DNA from 2 places in the Dietzia sp. NPDC055877 genome. Region 2 is predicted to be linked to the other one. Evidence: riboswitches for the same ligand, from Rfam matches in the RefSeq annotation. Region 2 holds a riboswitch; the other holds the start of a gene.
The links. A riboswitch is a leader RNA that binds a small molecule or an ion and turns the genes downstream of it on or off. The one in region 2 is predicted to bind cyclic di-AMP.

Region 1 (5,241 bases), on a different contig from region 2:
GTGGCCGCGTACGTCGCCATGACGATCCCCCCGCGCGCCGAGGCCTCCCACGACGAAGAGTCGGCCACCCTGCGCGTCGAGCGCGGCTCGCTGACGCGCGGGCTCAAGGCGGTGCTCACGCGCCCGCTGGGCCGGGGCGTGCTGGCCACTCTGTGGGCCGAGGCGCTGATGCGGTTCATGACCGGCTTCCTCACCCTGTTCCTGGCGTTCGTGGCCAAGGCGCAGGAGAACGCCTCCGCCATCGAGCAGGCCGGACTGCTGGCCATCGCCGGCGCCGCGGGCGGCCTGGGGACCTTCGCCGGCAACGCCGTGGGCGCGCGTCTGCCGCTGGGCCGACCGGGCCGGATCGCCACCGTCTCCGCGGGTGCCGCACTGTCGACGGCGGTCGTGGCCGCGTTCCTGGGCTCCCTCTGGATGGCGGCGGTGTTCGCCCTCGTCGCGGCGATCGGCAGTGCGCTGGGCAAGGTCGCTCTCGACTCCTCGATCCAGACCGACATCCCCGACGCCGCCCGCTCGTCGGCGTTCGGCCGTTCGGAGACGGCGCTGCAGCTGGCCTGGGTGTTCGGCGGGGCGCTGGGCGTGCTGCTGCCGCCGGACTTCACGATCGGCTTCTCGGTGGTCGCCGTGGTGTCCGCGGTGATGTTCACCCAGTCGCTGCTCACCGCGCGCGGCTCGACCCTCGTGCCCGGCCTCGGCGGCAACCGGCCCCGCTTCCCCGGTGAGCCGCGCGTCGCCGACGGTCCCGGCGCGCCCCGCGCACCTCGCGCGCCCGACTCACCCCGCGAGCCCGGCGTCCCCCACGCCCCAGGGGACCCCACCCCTGGTGACCCCGATGAGTCCGACGACGACGAAGTCGGCAGAATAGAGCCGTGACCTCCAGCAGCGATTCCGAATCGACCGGCCTCCGCGTCCGCCCGATCACCTGGGCGATCCTGGCGTGGGTGATCATCATGATCTCCGCGATCGTCGGTGCGTGGAAGGGGTCGGAGGCGCGGTTCGGGGTGCTGCCGCAGATCACCGTGGCCACCGACCGGGGGCAGCAGTCGGCGCTGCCGTTCACCGCCACGGACCTGGACGGTAACTCATACACCAACCCTGTGCCCGAGTTCCTGATCCACGGCGAGCACACGCTGACGGTGCGTCTGCCGACCGAACTGAAGGACTCCACGCTGAACGTCTACGAGGTGCGCGAGGGTGGCACCCGCGACTTCACGGTCGAGGCGAACAGCGCCAGCGAGTTGCTGATCCCGGTGGAGACCGAGGAGGAGGGCCGCATCGAGGGCCTGGCCATCCGCTCGGTCCCGGTGGTCTACGACGCCGCCGGCGAGCCGACCATCCTCAACGGCGAGTGGTCGATGAGCTTCCTCTACGCCGACGCAGCCGGCGCCAGCGCCGGTACCGCGGCCGACTGACCCGGCACGCGAAACGGCGCCGATCATCTCGATCGGCGCCGTCACGGCATCTGTGTTCAGCTATCTGACTGCCATCCGGCCGGAAGCTACGGCTCCAGTTCGCGGGCGACCGCGCGGAGCACGGAGGCGACCCGGCCGGAGACCTTGGCGTCGGGCCGGTGGCCTCGGCGCAGCTCGGGCTGCACGGTCGACTCGAGCACCTTGATCATGTCCTCGACCATGCCGTGGAGTTCGTCGGCCGAGCGGCGGGGGCCGGTGCGCGGGGTTCGCTCCTCGGCGCCGGCGGTGGCGGGCTCGTCGTGGACCACCACGCGCAGTGCCTGCGGGCCGCGGCGGCCGGAGACCATGTCGAACTCGACGCGCTGACGCGGGCGCAGCGTCTCGACCCCGGCGGGCAGCGCGTCGGCGCGCACGTAGACGTCTTCCCCGCCCTCCTGGGACAGGAAGCCGAAGCCCTTCTCCGCGTCGAACCACTTTACCTTGCCGCTGGGCACCGCGATCCCCCTCTAGACACAGGCGCGCACCTGCGCGACCACGACCTCAACTGATGCTCCGACAATACCCCTACCCACATAGCCATCCGCGTTGGTACCCGTCCCGGCGGGGGCGGTACCCTGCCCCCTGTGAGCTCCGACGACCAGCGCCCGACAGATGCCACCGACCCCTGGGCCCCGGCCGGGTCCGAGGCCGCCCCTTCCGTGACCGGGGCGAGCAGCACGGCGCCTCGTCGTCGTGGTCTCTTCATCACCGCAATGGTGATCTTCAGCATCGGCGTGATCTTCACGATCATCGCTGCGGGCACCCCGTTGATCCTCGGCCGGGACGCGCCGACCATCCTCTACCTGGTCGCGATGCTGTTCACACCGACCGGATTCGTCCTGGGACTCCTGTACGCGATTCTGGGTTCACGTCCGCCGAAGGTGTGACAAACGGCACCTTTGTGGTAACGCCCCAGGTAACGGGGGGATAACAACTCACCGATTCGCGCCGTCCCACCAGGTTTTATTTCAGAATGGTGACGATCCCGCATCGAACCGCTACAGTTCTTTCCAGACTCGTCAGCGAGTTGGCATCGGACGCACCCCCGAACTCCGCCCTGCGGCCGATGTGACCAATCCATTAACCGGGCGGAGACGGGGGACCCGACAGGGCCCACGCCGGGCCCGGCGGCCAGACGGTCGCCTTGGGGTGAAGCCGCCAGCGGCGGCCGGACACACTCGTCCGAACCCGACAGCTCACCCCGTAGGCACAGAGTGAAAAGGACTGACGCGTACATGACCTCGAACACCGGACGCCACCGCGCCGCCACCACCTCCTCCGCGCCGAAGACCGCCGTCAAGGCCGTCATCGCGGGCACCGCCCTCTCGGCCGCCGGCCTGGCCTTCGCGCCCGGCGCCAACGCCGCCCCGGATTCCGACTGGGACCGCCTCGCGCAGTGTGAGTCCGGCGGCAACTGGGGCATCAACACCGGCAACGGTTACCACGGCGGCCTGCAGTTCTCGCAGGGCACCTGGGCCGCCTACGGTGGCACCCAGTTCGCGCCGACCGCCAACCAGGCCTCGCGCGAGCAGCAGATCGCGATCGCCGAGAAGACGCTGGCCGGCCAGGGCTGGGGCGCCTGGCCCGCCTGCTCGTCCAAGCTGGGCCTGAACTCCGCGCCGACCCCGCGTGACGTGAACAACCTCACCCCGAACCCGGCTCCGGCCCCGGCCGCTCCCGCGGCCGAGGAGGCCCCCGAGGCCGTCACCGCCTCCGACCATGCCCAGACGCTGCACGACGAGGCCGTGGCCCGCGGTATCGCGCTGCCGGTCCTGCCGACCTACGAGGCCAACCAGGACGCCATCGACAGCGCCTACGCCGCCAACCAGGACGCGGTCGACAACTTCTTCGCGACCTACCTGAACTGATGCTCAACGCCGTGGGTCGGCCACCGACCCACGGCGCGACGGGCCTCGCGTCCTAGTTCGGACGCACACGAAAGGGCCGCCACCCCCTCCAGGGAGTGGCGGCCCTTCGTTGTCCGCTGTGTCGGCGCCGCGTCAGGCCCGGACGGTCTTGTTGACCACGGTCTCCGGGTGGACGTAGTGCAGACGCTCGTGCGGGAGCGGGAAGCGCTCCTCGCCGAACGGCGACAGTCCGCCCGCGACCAGCGCGGCGAGTTCGGTGACCGGGTGCTCGCCGAACGAGGCGTCGGGCCATCCCGGGTTGTCATAGGTCAGTTTCTTCTTGGCAGCCACGCTGCAAGTCTCTCACCTCGGGCGCACTGTGTCAGCAAGTGGGTCGGATACCGTCACGGCCCTCGCCCGGCGCACGCGCGCACACCCGCGCCGACGTCACTAGGCTGGGACGGATCATGTCGACCTCCCGCGCCACGTCCCGCCCGAGCGCCGGCGAACCGGGCTTTCCCGCCTGGCTCGCCGAGCAGTCCGACGACGCCCTCGTGCGCATGTGCACCCTGCGCCCGGACGTGGCCACGCCCGCCCCCGCGTCGCTGGAGGTGTTGGCCTCGCGGCTGCGGTTGCCTGCGTCCACCGCGCGGGCGATGGGCACGCTGTCGTGGCCGGAGCTACTGGTGCTGGCCACGGCCGCCGCGTTGGGTGCCGATTCCGGGGCCGTCCCCCTGTCGGCGGTCGCGGAACGTCTCGGGGTCGGCAGCAACAAGTCAAAGAAAAACCGCAAGGACGACGACACCGCCCCATTCCCCACCGCCGTCGCCCGTCTCCGGGACCTCGCCCTGATCTGGGGAGAGGAGGACGGTGCCCGGCTGGTTCCGGTCACCGCGTCGGCAATCTCTGCCGCACCTGTGGTGGCGCCGCACCCGGGCGAACCCGCCGGGACCTCGCTCGAGGAGGCGTGGGCGGGATTGTCCGCTCCGGCGTCGGGTGTGCTCGAGGCGATCGCCCGCGGCCGTTCCCCGGTCGGTGCGCTGGGATCCGGCGCGTCCGAGTCCGTCCGGGCCGCGGCCGCCGAGCTCGCCGCCGCAGGCCTCGCCGAGATCACCACCGGCGGGGACGCAGGCGCCAGCGGACCCAGCGGCCGGGGCCCGGCCGGCGACCGGGCCGGGTCGGGCCCCGGCGAGGTGGTCATCCCGCGCGCCCACGCCCTGGACCGGGCGCGCCACGGCGCGCGTCCCGCCACCGCTTCCGCAGCGACTGCTTCCGGCACCGCTTCCGCCTCCGCGTCCGCGACGATCGGCGCCACCAGCGGCCCGTCACTGCTGGACCTGCCCGCGTGGGCCGACCCGGTGGACGGCCGCACCGGCAAGGCCGCCAAGAACGCCGATGCCTCGGGCGGCGTGGCCGCGCTCGACCTGCTGCACCGCTGCGATTCCGTCCTCGCCGCCCTGTCGACGATCCCGTTGACCACGCTCAAGGCCGGCGGCGTGGGTGTGCGCGAGCTGCGCCGCGTCGCCCGGGCCGCGCAGCTGGAGGAGTCCGAGCTCCCGTTGCTGCTGGAGATCCTGGCGGCGGCCGGACTCATCGCCGTGGGCGACACCGAGGTCGGGGACATCGCCTACGACTCCGTGTGGGCTCCCACCGAGGCCGCCGACATCTGGTCCGCCCGGGAGCCCGCCCGGCGCTGGGCCGAACTGGTCCTGGCGTGGTGGTCCATGCCGCGCGCACCGTGGCGGGTGGGCGCCGAACTCGAAGGCGGCGGCACCGTCCCGGCACTCGGCGATCCCGTCGGCCCGCCTCCCGCCGCCGAACGTGCGCGTGTCCTGGGCGCCCTCGCGCGCCTCGACCCGGCCGCCGAACCCGGGGACACACTGCTGCCCGAGGTGGTGCGCTGGTTCTCGCCGGTGTGGTTCTCCCGGGCCGGCGGGTCGCCG
Region 2 (7,772 bases):
GGTGGGCCTCCCGCACGCGCACGTCGGCGAGATCCCCGGCGGCCATGGACGCGAACCGCACGTGCGCCGGCCACCTGGATTCGACGAACGACGCCAGTTCGCCCGCGGACGCGAGCCGCCGGACCGCGGCGAGATCGCCGTCGAGTTCCACCACCACCACGTCCCAGTAGCCGGCCGCCGTCGCCCGACGGGCGTACTCCCACCCCAGCACCGCGGAGAGCGGGGAGTCGCCCCCGGCCGCCAGCGCCGCCAGCAGGTCGTCGTGGGGATCCGCGGCACCGGACGTGTAGGCCTCGAGCCGCGCCATGGGGTCGTCGACGCGCACCTCAACGGTGCCGCCCTCGGTGCTGTCGAGTCGCGAATCCACCGCGTCCGGGTGTCCGGTGAGCACTAGCGCCGTCCCCCCGGTCCGCGAGATGACGTCGGCGGTCCGCTCCGCGCGGTCGGTGGGGTCGCCACCCATGACGACGACAACACGCGTGTCCTTCACCCGGCCTCGACTCTCCGCTTGAGTTCACTCAGAGCGCCCACCAGGATCCGGCGTTCCGCGCGCGTGCGCAGACTACCGATGACCGGGACCGCCAGCTCGATCTCGAGCTCGTAGTCCACCCGCGTCCCGCCCTCCACCGGCTCGAGCCGGTAGCTACCGTGCTGCGACCTCTGCAGTGCCGAGCTCACGAGGCGCCACTCGAGAGCCCTGCCGTCCTCCGACCACGAATAGGCGAGCACGTACTCGTCGATGATGGCGCCCGCCTCGAGTTCGAAACGGACGCGGTCCGGGTGGCCGTCCGGCCCGATCGACTGCACCTCGGCCAGCTGGATGAACGTGGACCATTCGGGATACGCGGGGAAGTCGGAGATCACGGCCATGACGTCCTCGGGCGTCGCCGCGACCACCGTGGAGTCCCGGGTCGGCCAGACCTCGGGCACGCCGTTGTCGTCGCTCATACGCTCTAGCTTCACACATCGGGCCCCGCGATGCGTCGTCACCGAGGTCTGACGGAGTTGCCCGGGCCCGGATCGATGCCGGGTGCCCGAGACGGCATGGACAGGCGGGGATAGTGTGAGGTGACAGACACACAGCGAACGTCTCCACCGGGAGGACCCTTGCGCGAATACGTCGCCGCACCCGCCAACTTCACCGTCGCCGAGGACTGGTCGTGCGTCCAGTCGGCATACGATCGCGCCGAGAAGACCCCGGACAACGTGGCATTCCAGCGGCCCGTGGGCGGCGAGTGGACCGACGTCACCAACCGGGAGTTCGCCGATACCGTCCGTGCCGTCGCCCGCGGCCTGGTGGTGCGAGGAATCCAGGCCGGTGACCGGGTCGCACTGCTCTGCTCGACCCGGTACGAGTGGAATGTCATCGATTTCGCGATCTGGGCGGTCGGGGCTGTCACCGTCCCCGTGTACGACTCCTCGAGTTCCGAGCAGATCCGCTGGATCATGGAGGATTCCGCAGCGCGACTGATCATCGTCGAGAAGGACGAGTACGCGGTCACCGCGCGAAATGGCGTCACCGGACTCGAGAGCACTCCCGAGGTGCTGGTGATCGACGGGAACACCCCGGTGATCGACATGCTCACGTCCGAGGGCGAATCGGTCGACGGGTCCGTGCTGGACGAACGACGCGCCTCGGTGCGGGCCGACTCCCCCGCGACGCTCATCTACACGTCCGGAACGACCGGCCGGCCCAAGGGCTGCATGCTCACCCACCGGAACTTCATGTCCGAGACCCTGGCCGTCCTCGAGACCCCGTTCCACCAGTACCTCCGCGACGACGCGACGACGGTCATGTTCCTCCCGCTGGCCCACGTGCTCGCCCGGGCCATCACCTACGCCGGCTTCCACGCCGGCGTGACCATCGCGCACTCGTCCGATATCGCCAACCTCGTCGACACGTTCGCGGAGATGCGTCCCCACTACATCCTCGCGGTGCCCCGGGTCTTCCAGAAGGTCTTCAACAAGGCCCAGGCGACCGCCCAGGACGGCGGCGCGTTCAAGGCCTGGATGTTCGACAAGGCCACCGACACGGCCGTCGCGTACTCCCGAGCACGACAGGACGGCCGTGTGGGCCCGATCCTCCGGCTCCGCCATGCCGTGTTCTCGAGGCTGGTCTACGCCAAGCTCATCGCCGCGCTCGGTGGCCGCTGCGAGATCGCGATCTCGGGCGGTGCGGCGCTCGGCGAGCGCCTCACGCATTTCTTCGACGGCATCGGGGTCAACATCTTCGAGGGCTACGGCCTGACCGAGACGTGCGCGGCCATCACGGTGAACACGCCCGGACGCATGCGGATCGGCAGCGTCGGGCAGCCGCTACCGGGCTGCGCGGTGCGCATCGCCGCTGACGGCGAGGTGGAGGTCAGCGGTCCCGTCGTAGCCTCCGGGTACTGGCAGAACGAGAAGGCGACGGCCGAATCATTCGCCGGCGACTGGTTCCGTACCGGCGATCTCGGCACGCTCGACGAGAACGGATTCCTGACGATCACCGGCCGCAAGAAGGAGATCATCGTCACCGCCGGAGGCAAGAACGTCGCCCCCAACCAGCTCGAGGACGCGCTCCGAGCCGATCCGTTGATCTCCGAGGCGGTGTGCGTAGGCGACGGGCAGCCGTTCATCTCCGTGCTGCTCACGCTCGACCCCGAGGCGCTCGAGCGGTGGAAGCACCATCACGGCAAGACCGGTTCGCTCTACGACCTGCTCAAGGACGCAGGCCTGATCGAGCACCTCGAGCAGACCGTGGCGCGGGCCAACCGTTCGGTCTCGCACACCGAGTCGATCAAGAAGTACCACGTGCTGCCGGACCAGTTCACGGAGGAGACCGGTGAACTGACGGCCTCGCTCAAGGTCAAGCGGAACGTGGTGCACCAGAAGTACGCCCGGCAGATCGAGGCCCTCTACGCCTGATACGGCGCCCGCACGGAACGCGTGCTCCCGGGTCAGTCCCCCGAGAGCACGCGTTCCATGTCTCTGGCCAAGTCCTGCCAGCGCCAGCGATCCAGCGCCCAGTTGCGCCCCCGCATCCCCATCGCGGACGCCCGGGGCCTGTCCTCGAGGATCCCGGCCACCGAATCGACGATCTCGGCGACGGAGGTACCGTCCACGACCGACCCGGTACGGCCGTTCTGGACGGTTTCCGGCGCTCCCCCGCTCCGGCCAGCCACCACGGGCACGCCGCACGCGGAGGCCTCCAGATAGACGATCCCCAGGCCCTCCACGTCCAGCCCGCCACCGCGCGTGCGGCAGGGCATGGCGAAGACGTCCGCCATGCGGTGGTGGTCGACGATCTCCTCGGCGGGGATGCGACCGGTGAAGATCACGCGGTCGGTGACGCCGTGACGCCGCGCCAGGCCTTCGAGTGTTCGCCGGTACGGGCCTCCCCCGACTACGACGAGCACCGCCCCCGGCACCCGTCGGGCGATCTCCGGCAGGGCCCTGATCAGCATGTCCTGGCCTTTTCGCGGCACGAGACGGGACAAGCACACAATTACGTCACGATCGGCCACCCCATAGCGCTGACGGATCGCCTTCCGGGCCGACGGGCCCGGACGGAACCGGTCCGTGTCGACCCCTCCGGGCTGGTGCACCAACCTGGCCCTCGGCCCGAATGCGGACGCGAACCGGCGGCGGGTGTAGTCGCTGACGTAGGTCACGGCGTCCGTGGAGTCGCCGATCACCCGGAGTACCTGCCGAGAGCCGGGCAGCATCGACCATCCCACCTCGTGCCCGTGGGTGCTGGCCACGATGCGGTTCACCGGCCCGGCCCTCAGTACCGGGGCCATCGCGGCCAGTGGGGCGGCCGCGCCGAACCAGATGGTGCTGGCGCCGAAGTCCTCGGCCAGGCGGCGGGCCCGACCGGCCAGATCCGGCGTCGGCAGCAGCATCTCCGTCGGCACCCGCTCCACCAGATACGGCTTCGACTCGTCGTATCGGGTGGATTCGTCACCGCGGAAGGTCGACGCCAACACCGCGACGTCGTCAGGGTCGAGGTGTTCCAGATACGTCTCGAGGTACGACTGGATGCCCCCGGGCCTCGGCGGGTAGTCGTTGGTGATCAGCAGGGTCTTCGTCATCGACTCCGAGCCTGCCACACGGGAGGCCGGACACCCGCCCGACCTGCCGTTCTCTCAGTACCGGCGGATGCCGCTGATCGGCATCGCGTCGACCTTCTCGAGCTTGACGGGGACCCCGTAGGTCGGTGCGTGGAGAACCAGTCCGTCACCGGCGTACATTCCGACGTGCGTGGCGCCCGGGTAGTAGATCACCAGGTCACCCGGCTGCATGTCCGCCGGTGCGACCGGCGCCCCGGCTGCGGCCTGCGCCTGACTCGAGCGAGGCAGCGTCTTGCCCTCCCGGGCGTACGACCACACCATGAGCCCGGAACAGTCGAACTCCGACGGCCCGGTGGCGCCCCAGGAGTACGGAGACCCCAGCCGGGTCAGAGCGGTCCGGAGTGCAGCGGAGTTGATCCCGTCGACCGGAGGGGCGACGTAACCGTCCGGGACCATCGGCCCGCCGATCCACAGCGCGCGCTGGGAATCAGACAGGGCGTCGACCCGCCGCCGGACCTCGTCCATCCGGGCCCGCATCTCATCCGAGCGCCGGTCGAGCTCTTCCATCCTCTTCCGCGTGTCCTCTGCGACCGCCCTCGCCGCATCAGCAGCCCCCGTCGCCTCCTCCCGGAGCCTCGCGGCATCGACAGAGGCGGCCCTGGACGCGTCCAGGGCCGTGGTGGTGGCGCCGGAGAGACGGCTGAGCGCATCGAGTCGGTGGACCAGGTCCCGCGGGCTCTCGGCGAGAACGGCAGCACGGGTCGCGCCGGTGTCGCCGCCGCGATATCTCATCGCCGCCAGGTGGTCGACGAGTGACTGGTCCCGGCGAGCGGTCCCGTCCGCGGCCGCCGCGGCTGCCGCCGCGACACCCGCCGCACGTTCCAGGCGGTCCCGATCGGCGACCGAGCGCTCCAGTTCCGCGCGGGCCAGGTGGAGTTCCTCGCCCAGCGCTCCGGCCTCTTCCGACAAGCGCGACAGCTCCGCGAGGTCCTCCCCGGCGTCCGCGAGGCCTCGGCTCCCTCCTGCCATCGGAGAATCGTCGGTCTCGGCCTCGCCGGCCAGTTGATCGTCCCCACCCCCCGGCTCGTCGGAGGGAACGGCATCAGCAGGAACCCGCGGGGCGGGAAGCGCCGGCTGCGCGGACGCGACAGCCCCGAAGGTGAGCGAAAGTGCCACGGTCGCCGCGCCGACGGCCGCGATGAGACTGCGTGTCATCTGATGTGGGTCGAACTCTCGAATCGGTGGGATGCCGGATCCGTCCGCGATCACGGACGTCAAGGGTGGCATCGGGTGTCCGGAAACGAATGTTACAGACGACAAGACCCCGCTGGTCCTGGTTCCTCACCAGGATCAGCGGGGTCTGCGAAGTGCGGGGGACCCGATCAGTAGTAGCGGGTCGCGCCGTAGAACGGCATGGAGTCCAGCGGGGCGTAGCTGACCGAGGTGCCGGAGTACGGTGCGTGAACGACCTGGCCGTTACCGGCGTAGATGCCCACGTGGCTGGCGCCACTGTAGAAGGCGACGATGTCACCCGGCTGCAGATCGGCCTTGGAGACCTGGGTGCCGCCACCGACCTGGGCCTGGCTGGTGCGCGGAATGGAGATCCCGGCCTGTTGGTACGCCCACGAGGTCAGGCCCGAGCAGTCGAAGGAATCCGGCCCGGTCGCGCCCCAGACGTAGGGGGAACCGACGCGGGTCGAGGCCGCGTCGAGGATCTTCTGGCCGGTGCTGACCTGCGGCGCGGGAGCTGCGAACTCCTCCACGGGCGCGGCGGCCTGCTGAAGACCGGCGGGGAGGGCGATCCCCTCGGGCAGATCAACGGTGACCTGAGAAGGCACACCCGGCAGACGAAGCTCGACGGGAACGTCGACTGTCACGGGTGCGGCGGCGGCGGTACCGGATCCGGCGACGGCCGCTCCGGCGGCGAGCAGTCCGGCTGCGGCCACACGACGGCCGGTCGAACTGGTCTTGATGCTGTGGGCTCCCACGAGAGTCTTTCCTCTTTCTTCCTGCGACACCGACCGGGTTAGCTGACGGGTTCGGACACGGAAGTCTGTCCTACACTCTCGGACCTTCGAGGCCCTCGGGCGATTCACCCCAGTAGTTCTTGGTTCCCCGGCGCACCGTGACGGTGCTTAGGTGTTGACCTCGGCCCCCCACCGGTGGGCGGGTGATGACTTCCGAGGTCTCGAAAAGGTTACGAAAACGTCTCGCCGAAGTCCAGCCCATCGCCTATGCGGCGGGAAATGCAGCCAGGATCTCGACGGAAGAGACCATTCCGACATCCCGCAGCACCTCGATCGCAGACCGGACATCAGGGGCGAGAACATACCCGCAGGACTCCGCAGAAAGGGCGTCTACCTGGGGGCTTTCCGACCACAGGAACTCCACGATACATCCGGAGCAACCGCGATCCGCCGCAGGGCATCGTCCACAGTCCAATGAAAACATGATCTATCTCACACTCCGTCCCGGGCGCGTTGCCCGTCCGTTACCGACCCGCGATCCGCGTGTCGTGATGACCGACAGGCCGGACCATAGACAGCAGGTACGACATCCCCTCGACGAGCGGCCGGGGCGCCAGCAGTGTCGGACCGGAACGCTACGGTCTGCGGCATGTCCCGACCGATCTCTCCACCGACGGCATCGGCGCCGTCGACCACCTCGCCGGGGGTGCAGACGTCGTTCGATGAGCTCGAACCACTGCTGTCGGAGATCACCTTCGTCGTCGTCGACCTGGAGACGACGGGCACGCGAGCCGGTACCGATGAGATCACCGAGGTCGGCGCGGTACGGGTACGCGGCGGCGAAGTACAGGCGGAGCTGTCCACCTTCGTCGCGATCGACAGCCCCCTCCCCACGCATATCAGCCGACTCACCGGGATCCTGCCCGGCGATCTCGTGGACGCGCCACGGCTCGGCGAGGTCATGGCGACGTTCCTCGAGTTTTCCCGGGGAGCTGTCCTGGTGGCACACAACGCCAGGTTCGATCTCGGGTTCCTTCGCGCAGCGGCATCCGCCACAGGAAACGAGTGGCCCGAGCCCTTGTCTCTGTGCACCCTCACGCTCGCCCGCCGCATCCTGCACAGCGGGGAGACGCGGGGGCACCGGTTGGGGACACTCGCAGCGCACCTCGGATCGGCCGTCGAGCCGAACCACCGCGCCCTTCAGGACGCCAGGGCGACCGTGGACGTCCTCCACGCGCTCATCTCCAGGGTGGGCGACTGCGGGGTCTCCACGCTGTCGGAGCTCCGTTCCTACGACGGGCGATTGTCCCCCGAGGTCCGTCGTCGGGCCTCGCTCACCGACTCACTGCCCACCGGCTCCGGCGCCTACGTCTTCCGCGACGGTGAGGGCGTCCCCCTCTACGTGGGCTCGTCCGTCGATGTCCGGCGGCGAGCGCGTTCCTACTTCTCCGGCGGTGACACTCGGGGGCGGATGCGAACGATGGTCGGACTCGCGGAATCCGTCGAGGCTGTGGAGTGCTCCCACCTGCTCGAGGCATGGAGCGTCGAAGAGCAGTTGATCGACTCGCTCCAACCGCCCTTCAACCGCCGGTCCCGCGCTCCCCGGCGCGGCTGGTGGCTCGCCCCACCACGCGGGCGGGGCACGAAGGGACGGGTGAGCCGAATCCCGGAGGACCATCTGGCGTTGGGGCCGTTCCGGCGAGCCGAGGACGCGCGATCAGCATGGGAAGACCTCGTCATGGGCTTCGGGGCC

Region 1: linked by a shared signal. The riboswitch ahead of ACWGLC_RS06350 (transglycosylase family protein) and the one ahead of ACWGLC_RS08495 (C40 family peptidase) in region 2 are both predicted to bind cyclic di-AMP.

What each region holds. Positions count from the first base shown of each region.
Region 1 covers NZ_JBSHCV010000004.1:31,390-36,630, reverse strand. The annotation lists gene ACWGLC_RS06370 (MFS transporter) at 1-873, shown strand, start outside; gene ACWGLC_RS06365 (DUF2771 family protein) at 870-1,412, shown strand; gene ACWGLC_RS06360 (cold-shock protein) at 1,499-1,906, opposite strand; gene ACWGLC_RS06355 (hypothetical protein) at 2,036-2,338, shown strand; cyclic di-AMP (ydaO/yuaA leader) riboswitch at 2,519-2,673, shown strand; gene ACWGLC_RS06350 (transglycosylase family protein) at 2,687-3,319, shown strand; gene ACWGLC_RS06345 (hypothetical protein) at 3,452-3,649, opposite strand; gene ACWGLC_RS06340 (helicase-associated domain-containing protein) at 3,766-5,241, shown strand, end outside.
Region 2 covers NZ_JBSHCV010000005.1:182,390-190,161, reverse strand. The annotation lists gene ACWGLC_RS08520 (hypothetical protein) at 1-490, opposite strand, end outside; gene ACWGLC_RS08515 (SRPBCC family protein) at 487-948, opposite strand; gene ACWGLC_RS08510 (AMP-dependent synthetase/ligase) at 1,108-2,907, shown strand; gene ACWGLC_RS08505 (glycosyltransferase family 4 protein) at 2,940-4,073, opposite strand; gene ACWGLC_RS08500 (NlpC/P60 family protein) at 4,128-5,267, opposite strand; gene ACWGLC_RS08495 (C40 family peptidase) at 5,435-6,040, opposite strand; cyclic di-AMP (ydaO/yuaA leader) riboswitch at 6,053-6,204, opposite strand; gene ACWGLC_RS08490 (DEDD exonuclease domain-containing protein) at 6,669-7,772, shown strand, end outside.